One region of the Blautia sp. HCN-20427 genome, then DNA from elsewhere that is predicted to be linked to it. Evidence: predicted binding sites of a transcription regulator. Region 1 holds the regulator's gene; the other holds the start of a gene.
What was found. Region 1 encodes NrdR, which represses ribonucleotide reductase genes. Its sites were predicted from a motif close to CACAANATNTTGTG; they were not measured.
Positions count from the first base shown of each region.

Region 2: a site for NrdR is predicted at 3,820-3,833, ahead of nrdD (anaerobic ribonucleoside-triphosphate reductase). Genes of this name have one in related genera too.

Region 1 is NZ_JBBKBX010000013.1:84,621-92,948, reverse strand. It holds gene WKT17_RS09635 (ABC transporter ATP-binding protein) at 27-740, opposite strand; gene WKT17_RS09630 (ABC transporter ATP-binding protein) at 737-1,558, opposite strand; gene WKT17_RS09625 (ABC transporter permease) at 1,560-2,366, opposite strand; gene WKT17_RS09620 (ABC transporter permease) at 2,378-3,322, opposite strand; gene WKT17_RS09615 (ABC transporter substrate-binding protein) at 3,361-4,935, opposite strand; gene nrdR (transcriptional regulator NrdR) at 5,200-5,649, opposite strand; gene WKT17_RS09605 (FprA family A-type flavoprotein) at 5,689-6,852, opposite strand; gene WKT17_RS09600 (GNAT family N-acetyltransferase) at 6,923-7,471, opposite strand; gene WKT17_RS09595 (M42 family metallopeptidase) at 7,609-8,328, shown strand, end outside.
Region 2 is NZ_JBBKBX010000003.1:169,266-177,593, forward strand. It holds gene rd (rubredoxin) at 50-211, shown strand; gene WKT17_RS03020 (aldose 1-epimerase family protein) at 374-1,267, shown strand; gene dapF (diaminopimelate epimerase) at 1,291-2,124, shown strand; gene WKT17_RS03030 (MATE family efflux transporter) at 2,155-3,519, shown strand; gene nrdD (anaerobic ribonucleoside-triphosphate reductase) at 3,859-5,994, shown strand; gene WKT17_RS03040 (cation:proton antiporter) at 6,180-7,466, shown strand; gene WKT17_RS03045 (B12-binding domain-containing radical SAM protein) at 7,532-8,328, shown strand, end outside.

The DNA.
Region 1 (8,328 bases):
TTGCAATTTCATGGGGCAGCCTCGTTTTACTGGGGCAGTCCCTCCAACAACAGCTTCGTGTAGGAAGATTTCGGATGAGCAAATAAGTCTTCCGTATCCTGCTGTTCTTCTATTTTTCCGTCCTTCATGACCATCACCCGGTCACACATCTGATAAATCACGTTCAAATCATGGGATATAAACAGAATGGACAGTCCCATTTCCTCCTGCAGATGCACCATAAGTTCCATAATCTGCTTCTGTATAGTCACATCAAGAGCAGATACCGGCTCATCTGCAATAATAAATTTTGCTCCCTGTATCAGCGCGGCAGCAATACTCACCCGCTGCCTCTGTCCTCCGCTTAACTCCCGTGGATAACGCCTAAGCTGCTCGGTTGTAAGCCCTACCTTTTCTCCCATGGCAAGCACCTTCTGCTTCCGCCGTTCCTTTGGTATTTTCTGCATACGAAGAGGCTCTTCTAAAATCCATTCCACCCTTTTACTGGGATTCAGAGAAGAAAAAGGGTCCTGAAAAATCATCTGGGGACGTTCTGTATGATGTACAATCTCTCCCTCGTCTGTCTTTACAAATCCCAAAATTGCCTTAGACAGTGTGGATTTCCCACATCCGCTCTCTCCTACCAGTCCCAGAATTTCGTTTTCCCGTACTTCAAAGCTGATGTCCTTTAACACTTCTTTCCGGCTTTTGCCTTCCTTATAAGAAACAGACACCTGTTTGACTTCCAGTACCTTTTTCATTGTGTTTCACCGCCTTTTCTTCTTCGCAGAGATTCTCCCCGTGTGGGAACAGCGGCCAGCAGCTTTTTCGTATATTCCTGCTGAGGTTTTTGAAAAATCTCTTCCACAGTTCCCATTTCTACAATTTTTCCCTGATTCATGACAATCACCCGGTCACAGAGCCGCCGTATCACACCCAAATCATGGGATATAAACAAAATTCCTGTGTGATGTTTTTCATTGATTTTCTTTAGCAGTTTCAAAATCTGGCTCTGTATGGTCACATCCAATGCCGTAGTGGGTTCGTCTGCAATGAGAAGTTTGGGTTCTGTCACCAGGGCTGCTGCAATCATAATTCTCTGTCTCATTCCTCCGGAAAGCTGATGGGGATAACGGTTGTAAATATTCTCCACTTCGGCTAATTCTACCTCTCGCAGCATGTCCAGGGCTCGTTTTTTACATTCCTCTTTTGTATAGGAAGTATGCAGCCTGAGGCCCTCTTCCACCTGCTGCCCCACAGGCAGTACAGGATTTAAAGACGTCATGGGCTCCTGGAAAATCATGCTGATATCTTTTCCCCGGACAGCTTCCAGTTCCTTTTGAGAAAACTCTGCCAGATTTTTCCCCTCAAAGAGAATTTCGCCCGCAGAAATTTCCTCATGCTTTTTCAGTAGTCCCAGAACCGACAGGGCGGTCTGGGTTTTCCCGGAACCGGATTCTCCTACAATGCCCAGTATTTCTCCCTCCTTCATGGCAAAAGAAACATCTTTTACCACCTCCAGAGGGGGCTGTGTATCGTAAAATTTCAGCTGCAGATGTCTGATTTCCAACAAGCTCATATTATTTCCCGCCTTTCTTTAAAAGTCCATCACTTAAAAGAGAAAATCCAAGAGCCAGCAGCAAAATACAAAGCCCCGGAAAAATGGCGCACCATGGAGCGCTCATAAGATACGTCTGGGATTCTGACAACATTCTTCCAAGAGAGGCATCCGGAGGCTGTACACCGATTCCCAGATAACTCATACCCGCTTCTGCCAGCACCGCATTGTTAAAACCAATGGCAGCCATGGAAAGCACGGAAGGCAGTGTATTTGGAAAAATGTGCACAAACATAATCCGCAGATGAGAAACCCCCATAAGACGGGCGCTTTTCACATAATCCATTTCCTTCTGAGCCAGAAATTCACCTCTGGTAATTCTGGCAAAGCTGGGAATAAAGACAACAGAAAGTGCCAGTATCACATTGTATTTACCCGGTCCCAAAACTCCGATGAACACCAGAGCCAGCAGAATATGGGGAAAGGAAAAAACCACGTCGTTAAACCGCATGAGCACTTCATCTACCCAGCCGCCGAAATACCCGGTAAAAGCTCCCACCAGAATTCCGATTCCGCCGCCCAACACGACTGTGGACACTGCCACAAAAAAAGTTGTTCCTGTTCCTTTCATCACCCGGCTTAATATATCCCTTCCGAAGTGGTCGCACCCAAACAGGTGCTCTGCACCGGGAGCTGCAAACTTGGCCGCCCCATTCATGGCGTCCGGGTCGTAAGGCGTATAAAAAAGTCCCGCCAAAAGAAACAGCAGCATAAAAAGGGCAATGAAAATCCCCAGAATCAAATTGTAATTTTTCTGTTTTTTCTTCATCTTTCCACCCCTTACTCCCGGATTCTGATACGCGGGTCAATCCTGCTGTACAGCAAATCCACAATAAAGTTAATCACAACCACCAAAGCCGCAATCAGTACAATAATGCCCAGTACTACCGGATAGTCCCGGTTGGAAATGGAGGAAATCAGCAAACTTCCCATTCCCGGAATCGTGAAAACCTGCTCGATAATCATACTGTTTGCAATGATATCCGCAATGGTCATGCCCCAGAAGGTCAGCACCGGAATCAGGGCATTTTTTAAAACATGATGATACATCACTCTGTTTTTCGTATTTCCTCTGGCCAGAGCTGTCCGCACATAGTCCGCTTCCATCTGAGAAATGACAGAACTTCGCAGCATTTTCACACCCATGGCACACCTGGGCAGGGCTATGGCCACGCAGGGGGCTATGAGATACCCCAGAAACCCTGCAAAATCTTCCGAAGCCGCCACATAAGCCCCGGGTGTAAACCACTTCAACACCAGTCCGAAGACATAGGTGATAACAATTCCCAGCAAAAATCCCGGCACCGACATGGCCACCTGATTCAAAACCATCAGTATCCTGTCCAGCCAGCCGCCCTCGTGCTGTGCCGTAAAAATTCCCAAAGGCACAGACAGCGCCAGAATCATGAGAAACGCCATCAGAGTAATGGCTATGGTCACCGGAATTTTTTCCTTCAGCATCTGGGCCACGGGCATGGAATAGCTGTAGGACTCTCCCATGTCTCCTGTCACAAAATTTTTCAGCCAGATACCATACTGCACCACTATGGGTTTATCCAGCCCCATTTCCTTTTGCAGGGCCTCTACCTGTTCCTCTGTGGCTTCTGTCCCCAGCTTTGACCTTGCCGCGTCTCCCGGAATTACAGAGAAAGCAAAAAAAGACAAGAATGAGACAATCAACAACGTTATAATGAGAGTTCCTGTTTTTTTAATCACATATTTCATATTCTGTCTTTCTCCTTTTCTCCTGTTCTTTCTAATTCTTATTTGATTTTATAAATTTTTGCCATATCCAGCACATACAGCGGATAGAATACATAGCCGCCGTAGTCCTTTCGCAGTACCACTTCTGACGCCATGTCCTGAATATAGACATTGGCTGCATCATCGCTTAACAGTGTCTCCATTTTCTTATACAGCTCTATTTGTTCCTGCTCATTGGTACTCTTCTTCACCTGCTCATACAGCTTGTCGTACTCCGGATTACTGTAATTGATAAAATTGGTTCCTGCCTGTGAGGTAAAACGCTCTAAAAGAGCTCTGCCGCTTAAATAAGCTGCGTCAATTCCCACAACCGTAGACTGGAATTTTCGGTCTGCATACACATCACTGAGCCAGCTGTCCCATTCTATCAGCTGAATCTGCGCGTCAATGCCCACCTGCTTTAACTGCTCTGCCAGCACCTGAGCCGTGTCAATATGCTGCTGATAGTTGTTTGGTACTGTAATGGTCATCTCAAATCCGTCGGGATAACCCGCCTCTTTTAAAAGCTGCTTTGCCTTCTCAATATCCTGCGGATATTTATCTGCCAATTCCGGCATATAGTACTTTTCAAAAGCAGGAAACATACTGCTGCCGATAATGGTTCCTTTGCCGTCTGCCATCATGTCCAGCACTTCCTGACGGTTGACTGCATAGCACAGAGCCTGACGCACCTTCACATCATCAAAGGGTTTTTCCTTATTGTTCAAATACAGCGCCTGAATCAGGTTCATGCCTCCCTCATAAATGGTCAAATCTTCATCCTCTGCAAGCTGAGCCGACTGAGTGGAATTGATTCTGGGATACATATCTATGGAACCGCTCTTTAATCCAGTTACAATGGCATTGCTGTCTCCGGCAATTTTAAAGGTTACCTTGTCCAGATAAGCCTGGTGCTCGCTGTCCCAGTAATCTGTAAATTTCTCTATTACAATATTTTCCTGAGGAGAGCGTGATACATACCGGAACGGACCTGTTCCCACCGGATTTTTGTCCAAATCCGCTGCATGTTGCGGAACAATCGCCACTGTCAGATAAGCCAAAAATTCTGTATCCGGCTCTTTTAATGTAATGGCAACCGTCTGTGCATCCGGTATTTCTACCTTCTCCACATTAGAAAACGCCGCTACCAGCGGAGTTGTTCCCTCACTGATACCGGCGCAGCGTTCAATCGAATATTTTACATCTTCTGCGGTCACTGTAGTTCCGTCGTGAAATTTCACATTCTGTCTCAAAGCAAAGGTATACACCTTTCCGTCTTCTGAAATTTCATGGGACTGCGCAACTGCGTCTGTGTAATTTCCCTGTTCATCAGGTTTTACCAAACCTTCATAAATGTTGAATAGGACTTCTTTCGTTCCTGCCGCTACCGATTTGTGTGGGTCAAGACTATCCTCCAAATCCTGAGGAATCCCTACTACTATAGAACCGCCCATAGTCGGTTCTCCCTGTGTTTCCTGAGAACTGCTGTCTTTTTGAGATTCTTTGTTCCCATCCTTTTCGTCCTGGCAGCCGCCAAGTACAATAGTAAGGGTCATCACCAAAAGCAACATGAGTATTCTTTTTACTTTTTTCATGACTATCTCCTTTTTACATATCAGTTCTCTCATTATGTAATTGTCAAGGTTATTTTATACATGGTAAGGGGAAAATGCAAGTATCTTTTGGGGTACACAGAGAATTTGCTTCTATTCTATTCCTATTCATTTCCTATATTTATTGCATTCTGTAAAGACTTTTCTGCCAGACAAGCTGTTTCAAATTGGGAGAACAATAAGCAAAATGTTAAAAGTCCGCAAATGCTGGGACATCCCAGTATTTACGGACTTTTGCACAAACTTCTATTTCATCATTTTTTTCAGTTCATCCATAAAGGTGTCAATATCCTTAAACTCCCTGTACACAGACGCAAAGCGAACATAAGCCACCGCATCCAATTCTTTGAGTTTGTCCATAACAATTTCCCCAATCAGTGTGCTTGGAACTTCTTTTTCCTCTTTGTTGAAAATCTCTGTCTCAATTTCGTCCATAAGATTTTCAATGGTTTTGACGGAAATGGGTCTCTTATAGCAGGCCCGCATAATGCCGTCCTGTATTTTCATACGGTCATACTGCTCTCTGCTCTGGTCTTTCTTGATAACCGTAAGCGGAATGGTTTCAATCTTTTCATAAGTAGTGAAACGCTTTCCACATTCATCACACTGACGCCGTCTGCGGATGGAATTATTATCCGGCACAGGCCTGGAATCAATGACTCTTGTATTCTCCTGATTGCAAAACGGACACTTCATAACAAAGCCCTCCTGTCTTTTGTATATCCCCGGCAGTGACTAAGCAAGAAGTGCATCTGCCAGCGTTTCCATATTCTGAACATCTGCTTCCTTCATAACAGATTTCACCGAAACAACCGGCTCACAGATTTCCATATCCTTCATCTCTTCCAAATAAGCTCTCATCAGTTTACCAGCCATAGGCGCCCAGGAACCGTTTTCCACGATTCCCACTTTTCTCTTTCTGTAAGTTTTCACCTTCAGATGGTACAGGAAATCTTCCATGGCAGGGAAAAGTGCACCGTCATAAGTCGGTGCCATAACCACCAGCTTGTCATAACGGAATGCGCAGGAAACAGCTTCTGACATATCATCTCTTGATAAATCAAACAGTCTTACTGCCTTTGCCCCCTTATCGGTCAGGATTTCAGCCATTTTTTCTGCTGCCTTTGCCGTATTTCCGTGAATAGAAGCATACGCAATGACAACACCGTCTTCTTCCGGTTCATAGCTGCTCCAAGTCAGATATTTGTCAATATAAAATCCCAGATTTTCTTTTAAAATCGGTCCGTGCAGCGGGCAGATAGTCTGAATATCCAAAGTTGCCGCTTTCTTTAATAAGTTCTGTACCTGCACACCGTATTTTCCTACAATATTGATAAAATATCTTCTGGCTTCGTCTGTCCAGTCCTCTTCTTCGTCCAATGCGCCAAACTTTCCAAAGCCGTCTGCAGAGAAAAGAATCTTTTCGGACTGCTCATATTCCACCATAACTTCCGGCCAGTGTACCATAGGCGCCATAAAGAACTGCAGGGTATGGCTTCCCAGACTTAACGTATCGCCTTCTTTTACCACTACTTTTCTCTCAGAAAAATCAAAATCAAAGAACTGCGGCAGCATAGAGAAAATTTTTGCATTTCCTACCAGCTTCATTTCCGGATACTTTTCTGCCAGACGCTGAATGTTGGAAGCGTGATCCGGCTCCAGGTGGGAAATCACAAGATAGTCCACACTGCGTCCGTCCAAAGCCTTGTCCAGATTCTCCAGCCACGGGTCTGTAGCTCTTTTATCTACGGTATCCATAACTGCTACTTTTTCATCTAAAATTACATAAGAGTTATAAGAAACTCCTTTCGGAACCTTATACTGGCTTTCAAATAAATCAATGGTCTTGTCGTTTACGCCAATAAATACAACTGAATCAGAAATTTTCATATCATACATGGGTTTGAATTCCTCCTTGGCTATAATATATCCGTATCGTATCTATTATATATGGGAAATCAAAATTTTTCTACCGCTTTTCTTGTTTTTTTTGCCATTCACCCTTTAAAATATCCATAAAAAGCATATCGTGATACATTCCATTGATATAATAAGCCTCCCGCAGTCTTCCGCAGTGGGAAAATCCTGCTTTTTCGTAACACTTTATGGCCCGGGTATTAAAGCTGTACACCCGAAGAGACAGACTGTGTAAATTCAGCACATCAAACGCATATTCCTGCAAAAGTTCCAGTACTTCACGTCCGTATCCTTTTCCGCGGCTCTCCTCTTCTCCCAGAAACAGCCCAATCTCGGCACATCTTCTCCTCCAGTTGATATTCTGAATCCCACAGTTTCCCAAAAGCCGGTTGGAACTCTGCTCTACAATAGCAAACTGATACTGGTCTCTCTCCTGGGAAATCCAGACCCGCTCCCCTTCCAGCGTCATCATAAGGTCTGTATTGCCTACATTGTCTGTCACATCACGCCGGTTCAGCCACTCGGTATACTGTTCTGCATCATCTGCATTCATGGGGGATAAATATACTTTTTCACCTGCTATTTTTCTGTAGTATCGCATAGTCCACTCCTCCTCTTTCCTTAAATTGTTACTATATTACAAAACTTCTCTTAAAATGTCAATACAATTCTTCCTCTTCTTGACGCAGTAAAAGAAACCCTCTACAATAGACTTACAACATTGCAGGAGGTTTGAACATGAATACTTATACAGATATCATTCTGAAACACTTAAAAGCTCTGCTGTCCATTGACAGCCCTACGGGATACACCAGAGAAGTCACCGATTATCTCATAAAGGAATACCAGGCTTTGGGATACCAGCCTCAGAAAACCGTTAAAGGCGGCGTTTTGGTAGACCTTGGGGGCAGGGACGCCGAAAATGCCGTTTTTCTGGAAGCCCATGTAGATACCCTTGGCGCCATGGTTCGTGAAATTAAAGCAAACGGCCGTCTGTCTCTTACCCCGCTTGGCGGTATGAATGCCAACAATGCGGAGGCGGAAAACTGCCGTATTATCACCCGTTCCGGAAAGGTTTATGAAGGCACCTGTCAGCTCTGCGATGCCTCGGTCCATGTAAACGGAAAATACGACGAGACAGGACGAACCTTTGATACCGTAGAAGTGCTGCCGGACGAAAAGGTAACTACCAAAGAAGATACCCAGGCCCTTGGAATCATGACCGGCGACATTGTAGCCTTTGACCCCCGGACAACCATTACCAACAGCGGCTACATCAAAAGCCGTTTCCTGGACGATAAACTCAGTGCAGCGATTTTGCTTGGCTATGCTGCTTATCTGAAAGAAGAGAACATTGTCACAGAACGGAAACTCTATCAGCACTTCACGGTTTACGAAGAGGTCGGCCATGGCGGCGCCGCTTCTATTCCCCAAGGTGTCACAGAAGTGCTTTCCGTG
Region 2 (8,328 bases), on a different contig from region 1:
GAATTTCAGAAAATGTGAAAAAATAAATTTTAACAGGAGGTATTTAACCATGAAAAAATATGTATGTGAACCATGCGGATATGTATATGACCCTGAATTAGGAGACCCGGATAACGGAATCGAACCGGGAACAGCTTTTGAAGACCTTCCGGAAGATTGGGTATGCCCAGTCTGTGGTCTTGGAAAAGAAGAATTTGTAGAGGAAGACTAATTCCATATACAAGCAGCAAAGTCTGTTAAAGAACAGGAAAAGGAGAAATTTCCCACAGAGGAGGTTTCTTCTTTTTTGCTTTTTGGCAGAAATCTGTTTGCGAAAAAGGCGAAATTGCTTTAATATAGTGGTAATGGATTTTTATACAGGAGGAGTACAGGGATGATTTACACAATTAAAAATGAAAATCTGGAAGTGTCTATAGAAGACCTGGGGGGACAGATGTGTTCCATAAAGGATACAAAAGGAAGAGAATACTTGTGGCAGAGAGATGAGAAATACTGGGGAGACAGCGCTATTAACCTGTTTCCGTACATTGCACGTTTGACACAGGGAAAATATACATATCGGGGAAAAACCTATGAAATGGATATTCATGGATTTCTGAAAGATTCTGTTTTAAAGGTAAAGGACAAAACAGCAGATAAAATCGTATTTTCTTTACGGGACAGTGAAGAAATTTACCGGCAGTATCCATTTCACTTTGAACTGAAATTGAAATACCAGCTGCAGGGAAAGGAACTGAAAGTGACTTACAGTGTGAAGAACAAAGACAGAAAGAAAATGTACTTTGGTATAGGCGGACATCCCGGCTTTTTGCTTCCCTGGGAAGAGGGACTCTCTTTTGAGGACTATGATATTGCGTTTGCTTCCTCAGAAAATATGATGCGGGTAGGCATGTCAGAAGACTGCTTTGTAACCGGAAAGGATGAAGCCTTTCCACTTGACGAACAGAAGCGGCTGCACCTGCGGCATGATTTGTTTGACCATGACGCCATTATCTTAAGAAATGTTCCCACCCGCCTGCGTCTGGAAGCAGAAAAAGGAAGTGTGGGACTGGAGATGGAAACAAAGGGGCTTCCCTATCTGGGCATCTGGCATATGCCCCATACAGATGCGCCTTATGTGTGCATAGAGCCATGGAGTTCTCTGCCGTCCCGAAAAGATGTGATTGAGGATTTGGAAACCCAGGAAAACCTGCAGATACTGCAGCCAAAGGGGTATTATTCCGGATTTTTTAAATTGAAATTGCAGGAAACATCAGAAAGCAGATGACAGGAGATTGGAGGAAACGGAAGATGAAGTTTACGAAAATGCAGGGAATCGGAAATGATTATGTGTATGTGAATTGTCTGGAGGAAAGGGTAGAACATCCTTCTGAAACAGCTATAAAGGTCAGTGACCGTCATTTTGGCATTGGTTCAGACGGATTGATTTTAATCAAACCATCTGAAAAAGCTGATTTTGAAATGGAAATGTACAACGCAGACGGAAGTCAGGGAGCCATGTGCGGAAATGGTATTCGCTGTGTTGCAAAATATGTGTATGACTATGGTCTGACTAAAAAGACTCAGATTTCTGTGGATACCAAAAGCGGAATCAAGTATCTGGATTTGACGGTGAAAGACGGAAAGGCAGTGGAAATCAGGGTGAATATGGGAAGGCCCATACTGGAAGCAGAGAAAATTCCTATGAAGTATCCCCAGTCTCCGGTGATTGCCAAACCTTTAAACGTAGGAGAAAACATTTATGAGGTGACTGCGGTATCGATGGGAAATCCTCATGCTGTAGTGTTTGTGGAGGACGTGCAGAACCTGGATATTGAAAAGGTGGGACCGGACTTTGAAAAACACCAGGCCTTTCCGGAGAGTGTGAATACGGAATTTGTCCGTGTTCTGGACCGCAAAACGGTGGAAATGCGGGTTTGGGAGAGGGGCAGCGGAGAAACTCTGGCCTGCGGAACAGGAGCCTGCGCTGTGGCCGTTGCCTGCGCTTTAAACGGTTACACGGAAGATGCAGTCACCGTAAAGCTTTTAGGGGGAGATTTGAAGATTGCCTGGGACAGAGAGGACAATCTGGTTTATATGACTGGCCCGGCCCAGGTGGTATTTGACGGAGAAATCCGGCTTTAAATAAAAAAACAGGAGAAAAAGATTAGAGAAATGGTTTTAAAAAGAAGTATGAGCCTTGAAGATAAAAGGTTTTATTCCAATGTAGCCCGTCTGGTTATGCCTATGGCGATTCAGAATCTGATTAACGTAGGTGTAACCTCTACGGATGTCATTATGCTTGGAAAGGTAGGGGAGACAGCGCTTTCCGGCGTTTCCCTGGCAAATCAGGTGTATTTTATCCTTTCCCTTTTATTTTTCGGACTGACTTCCGGGGCTTGTGTGCTGACGGCACAATATTGGGGAAAGAAGGATACCAGAACCATTGAAAAGGTTATGGGTATGTCTTTTCGGATTTCCCTTTTGGCTGCTGCAGTCTTTACTTTGGCAGCACTGGTGTTTCCGGCTCTTTTAATGCGGATTTTTACCACAGACCAGGCTGTCATTGAGGCAGGGGTCAGCTATCTGCGGATTGTGGCATTTTCCTATATGCTGTCTGCATTTACCAATGTGTATCTGAATATTATCCGCAGTGTGGAGAAGGTGGTTATCGCTACCGTTGTGTACGGTACGTCTCTGCTGGCTAATATTATTTTTAATGCAATTTTTATTTTCGGACTTTTGGGAGTCCCGGCAATGGGAGCAGCAGGCGCAGCGCTGGGAACGCTGCTTGCAAGAACCATAGAAGTGCTGATTGTGGTTTTTTATGCAGTGAAGATGAACGATGTGGTGAAAATTCGCTGGCGGGATTTCTTTGTAAAAGACAAAGCCCTGGGAAAAGATTTCTTTACCTATGCCTTTCCGGTGCTTTTAAACGAACTGGCATGGGGCGCGGGTATGGCGGCTATTTCCGCTATTGTGGGACATCTGGGCAGTTCTGCTGTGGCAGCTCACTCCGTGGCGCAGGTATGCAGACAGCTTTCTATGGTGATTGGCTTTGGTATTTCCAGCGCAGCGGCTATTATGATTGGAAAGGCCATCGGAGAGAAGAAAGAGGAACTGGCCAGAGAGTACGGAAGGCGCTTTGTAAAGATTGCTGTTTTATGCGGTATCGGCGGGGGACTTCTGATACTGGGCATTTCGCCTCTGGTTAAAAGCCTGCTGAATCTCACCCCTCTGGCCAAAAGCTATCTGACGGCTATGATGCTGATTATGTCCTATTATGTGGTGGGGCAGTCTGTGAATACCACGATGATTGTGGGGATTTTCCGGGCAGGAGGGGACACCCGGTTCGGGTTGATTCTGGACGTGAGCGTGATGTGGCTTTGCTCTATCCTGGGCTCTGCAGTGGGGGCTTTTGTTCTGGGGATTCCCATGCCCTGGGTTTATATTCTGCTGTGCAGCGATGAGATTATCAAGATACCGTTTTCGGTGTACCGCTATAAAACGTATAAGTGGCTGCGAAACGTTACCAGATAAACGAAATATTACAGGAGAAAATAGAAAGTACCCCTTGACAAAAATGAAATTGTGCACTTTCAATAATGTTGTGCCGAAAACCGGTTTCCATAAAACGAAAAGAGGGAAAAAATCAGGAAAAGAAAAACTTTTTTTGTCAGGTGACATTTTGTCGAAGTATGTTGAATACGGGGATAATAGAGGAAAGTGGAGAATATTAGTACAGAATTGTGCAATATTCCCACTTTCTTTCCTGTGTGAAAAGTGATATACTGTGGAATACAAAATGTTGTGAAATGAAAAGTGAAAAATATTATACTATACCAGATATAGTGTTTTAAAGTGTATGAGGTGAAAGTGATGATGTATGTAGTTAAGAAAGATGGTACGAAAGAGGATTTTGATGTTCAGAAAATCGTGAGGGCAGTGAACAAATCCGCATCCAGAATTATGTATAATTTCAAAGAGGATGAGGTGAAATTTATCTGCCGCTATGCCCAGGAAAAGGCGGATTCTCTGGATAAAGAAGAGATTTCCATTCAGGATATGCACAATATTGTGGAGGGGGCTCTGGAAGAAGTCAATCCATCTGTTGCAAAGAGCTACAGAGATTATCGCAATTATAAGCATGACTTTATTCATATGATGGATGAGGTGTATACCAAGAGCCAGTCCATCCGCTACATTGGGGACAAGAGCAATGCCAATACGGACAGCGCCCTGGTGGCTACCAAGCGCAGCCTGATTTTCAATGAACTGAATAAAGAACTGTATCGGAAGTTCTTTATGAACCGCAACGAACTGCAGGCCTGCAAGGACGGGTATATTTATATTCACGACCAGTCTGCCCGTCTGGATACCATGAACTGCTGTCTCTTTGACGTGGCTAATGTGTTAAGAGGCGGCTTTGAAATGGGAAATGTGTGGTACAATGAGCCGAAGACCCTGGATACGGCTTTTGACGTTATGGGAGATATTGTGCTCAGTACGGCAGCCCAGCAGTACGGCGGCTTTACCGTGCCGGAAGTGGACAAGATTCTGGCCCCTTATGCGGAAAAAAGCTACGAAAAATATAAGGAAGAATTTCTTGCTTATGTAGACCCGGACTGGGAACTGGCAGAGGAGAGAGCCGAGCAGTATGCTGTGGATAAGGTAAAGAGAGACTTCGACCAGGGCTGGCAGGGAATAGAGTATAAGCTGAATACGGTGGGATCTTCCAGAGGAGATTATCCTTTTGTTACCGTGACTCTGGGACTGGGTATGAAGAAATTTGAGAAAATGTGCAGCATTTCTCTTCTGGAGGTTCACAAGGGCGGACAGGGAAGAGAAGGTCATAAAAAACCGGTGCTGTTTCCAAAGATTGTGTTCCTCTATGATGAGAATCTTCATGGAGAGGGCAGAGAAGGGGAGGATGTGTTTGAGGCAGGAATTTCCTGTTCTGCCAAAACCATGTATCCGGACTGGCTTTCTTTAAGCGGCAAGGGCTATATTTCCAGTATGTATAAAAGATACGGAAAGGTTATCAGTCCTATGGGCTGCAGAGCCTTTTTAAGCCCCTGGTACGAAAGAGGCGGCATGACTCCGGCAGATGATAAGGACGTTCCTGTATTTGTGGGACGGTTTAACGTGGGCGCAGTCAGCCTCCATCTTCCCATGATTCTGGCAAAGGCCAGAGCCGAGAATAAGGATTTCTACGAGGTGCTGGATTTTTATCTGGAAATGATTCGTCACCTGCATATTCGTACTTACGATTATCTGGGTGAGATGAAGGCGTCCACAAATCCGCTGGCTTACTGTGAGGGCGGTTTTTACGGCGGCAACTTAAAACCTTCGGATAAGATTAAACCGCTTTTAAAACCGATGACTGCTTCTTTTGGTATTACGGCATTAAATGAACTGCAGGAGTTGTACAACGGTAAATCCATTCGCGAGGACGGCAAGTTTGCCTTGGAAGTACTGCAGTATATCAATAAAAAAGTAGAGCAGTACAAATATGAGGACGGCAATCTGTATGCCATTTACGGTACTCCGGCAGAGAGTCTCTGCGGCCTTCAGGTAGAGCAGTTCAGAAAGATGTACGGTATCGTGGAGGGGGTTTCTGATCGTCCGTATGTGAGCAACAGCTTCCACTGCCATGTAACAGAGGAAATGACTCCCATTGAGAAGCAGGATTGCGAGGGCAGATTCTGGGAACTCTGCAATGGCGGCAAAATTCAGTATGTGCGTTATCCCATTGGATACAATGTAGACGCCATTCGGGCACTGGTGCGCAGAGCTATGGATTTGGGCTATTATGAGGGCGTGAACCTGTCTTTGGCTTACTGTGATGACTGTGGTCATGAGGAGCTGGAAATGGATGTGTGTCCGGTATGCGGTTCCACCAATCTGACCAAAATTGATCGTATGAACGGCTACCTTTCCTATAGCCGTGTACACGGAGATACCCGTCTGAATTCTGCTAAGATGGCGGAAATTGCAGAGCGGAAATCTATGTAAATATATGCGCTGTCCCAGAAGAGGAGAAGAGACAGAAGTCTTCTCCACCTCTACAGGAACAGCGCTCTTTTTGTGCAAGAAATATACGGTGTAGTGTAAAGGTTTTTCCTTGGATTTTCTGACAAATTGTGATAACATAAATACAGTTTTAAAAATCACAGTGTGGGGATTTGAGGAGGGAGAATATGGATTCTTATGGGTATTTACTGGATTTGGCACTGATATTGCTGACTACAAAGGCGTTTGGGCTTCTGACTCGGCGCATCAGCCTGCCGCAGGTAGTAGGGGCGCTGCTGGCAGGGCTGCTTTTAGGGCCGGCCTGTTTGGGAGTCTTACATCAGACGGAGTTTATTTATCAGGTATCAGAAATCGGTGTGATTGTTCTGATGTTTTGTGCAGGACTGGAGACGGATATCGATGAACTGAAGAAAAGCGGAAAGGCTTCGTTTATTATTGCCCTTTTGGGTGTGATAGTGCCGCTTCTGGGCGGTCTGGGAGTAGCAGCTTATTTTAACCGCCCGGGAATGTTAGAATCTGCCGCCGGAACCAGTCTGATTTTGCAGAATGTTTTCATTGGTGTTATTTTAACGGCAACCTCGGTAAGTATTTCGGTGGAAACCTTAAAGGAAATGGGCAAGTTAAATACCAGAGCGGGAAATGCCATTTTAGGGGCGGCCATTATTGATGATATTCTGGGAATCATTGCCCTTACAGTTATTACCAGTCTTGCAGATTCATCTGTAAATGTATGGCTGGTGTTCGGAAAGATTCTGGGATTTTTTGTCTTTATCGGTGTGGGCGGATATATCATTCATGTCCTGTTCCAGAAATGGGTAAAGGGATATGAGCGGGATTTGCAGCGTTTTGTCATTCTGGCGTTTGTTATCTGCCTTGTATTTTCTTACTGCGCAGAAGAATTTTTTGGTGTTGCAGACATTACAGGAGCTTTCTTTGCCGGGCTGATTATTACAAAAACAACTCATACCAATTACATTGCAAGAAGATTTGGGATTTTGTCTTATATTTTCCTGTCTCCGGTATTTTTCGCCAATATTGGTCTGCAGGTAGAACTGCCGAAAATGAGTGCCATGATTGTGGTGTTTGCAGTAATACTGGTGGTAGTGGCAGTGCTGACGAAAATCATTGGCTGCGGTCTGGGCGCAAAAATGTGTCATTACAGCAACCAGGACTGTATCCGCATTGGTATGGGGATGATTTCCAGAGGCGAGGTGGCATTGATTGTGGCTGCCAAAGGAAATGCCATTGGCCTGATGGCTCCGGATTTGCTGGGACCGGTTGTTATTGTAGTGGTGATTACCACCATTATTTCCCCCATTCTTCTGAAATTGACTTTTAGAGAGAAGAAGGGAGAAGCAGAAGGCACAGATTTTGTGGAAACGGAATTAATCCGTCAGGTGCAGGGATTTGAAGAAGAGGAACAACAGGAAAAATCCAGATATGTAAAAAAATAGAGAAAGAGAAAAGGGGCTGCTGCGTGTTTCATGCATCGGCTCTTTTCGGATAGAGGAGAGAAAATATGAAACTTCTTTTGGCGGCAGTCAATGCCAAATATATTCATTCCAATCTTGCGGTATACAGCATGAAGGCATACTGCAGAGCATTTGCAGCCCACATAGAACTGGCGGAATATACCATCAATCAGCAGGAGGATGAGATTTTAAAAGATTTATATCGGAAAAAACCTGAGATTTTGTGCTTTTCCTGCTATATATGGAATATTTCTTTTATAAAGGAACTGATTCGTAATGTGAAGAAAATCCTGCCGGACACGGTGATTTGGGCAGGAGGCCCGGAGGTGTCTTACGACGCAGAGCAGTTTCTGGAAGAAATGCCGGAGGTTTTCGGCGTGATGTGCGGAGAAGGAGAGGAGACCTTCCGGGAATTAACACAATATTATGTAAATTTAGAGCGGAACACAGAAAAAGGGACGGAACTGGAAAAGATAGACGGTATTGTTTTCCGAAAGGGGAAAGAGATACAAAAAACGGCGCCAAGGGCCATTCTGGATATGGATACACTGGTGTTTCCCTATCAGGATATGGAACTTTTTCATCATCGGATTATTTATTATGAGAGCAGCAGAGGGTGTCCCTTTTCCTGTAGTTACTGTCTTTCTTCTATAGATAAGAAGCTGCGTTTTCGGAGTACGAAGCTGGTGAAACAGGAGCTGCAGTTTTTTCTGGATAACCAGGTGCCTCAGGTAAAGTTTGTGGACCGGACATTTAACTGCAAAAAGGAGCATGCACTGGAAATCTGGCGTTATATTCAGGAACATGACAATCAGGTGACGAATTTCCACTTTGAAATTGCTGC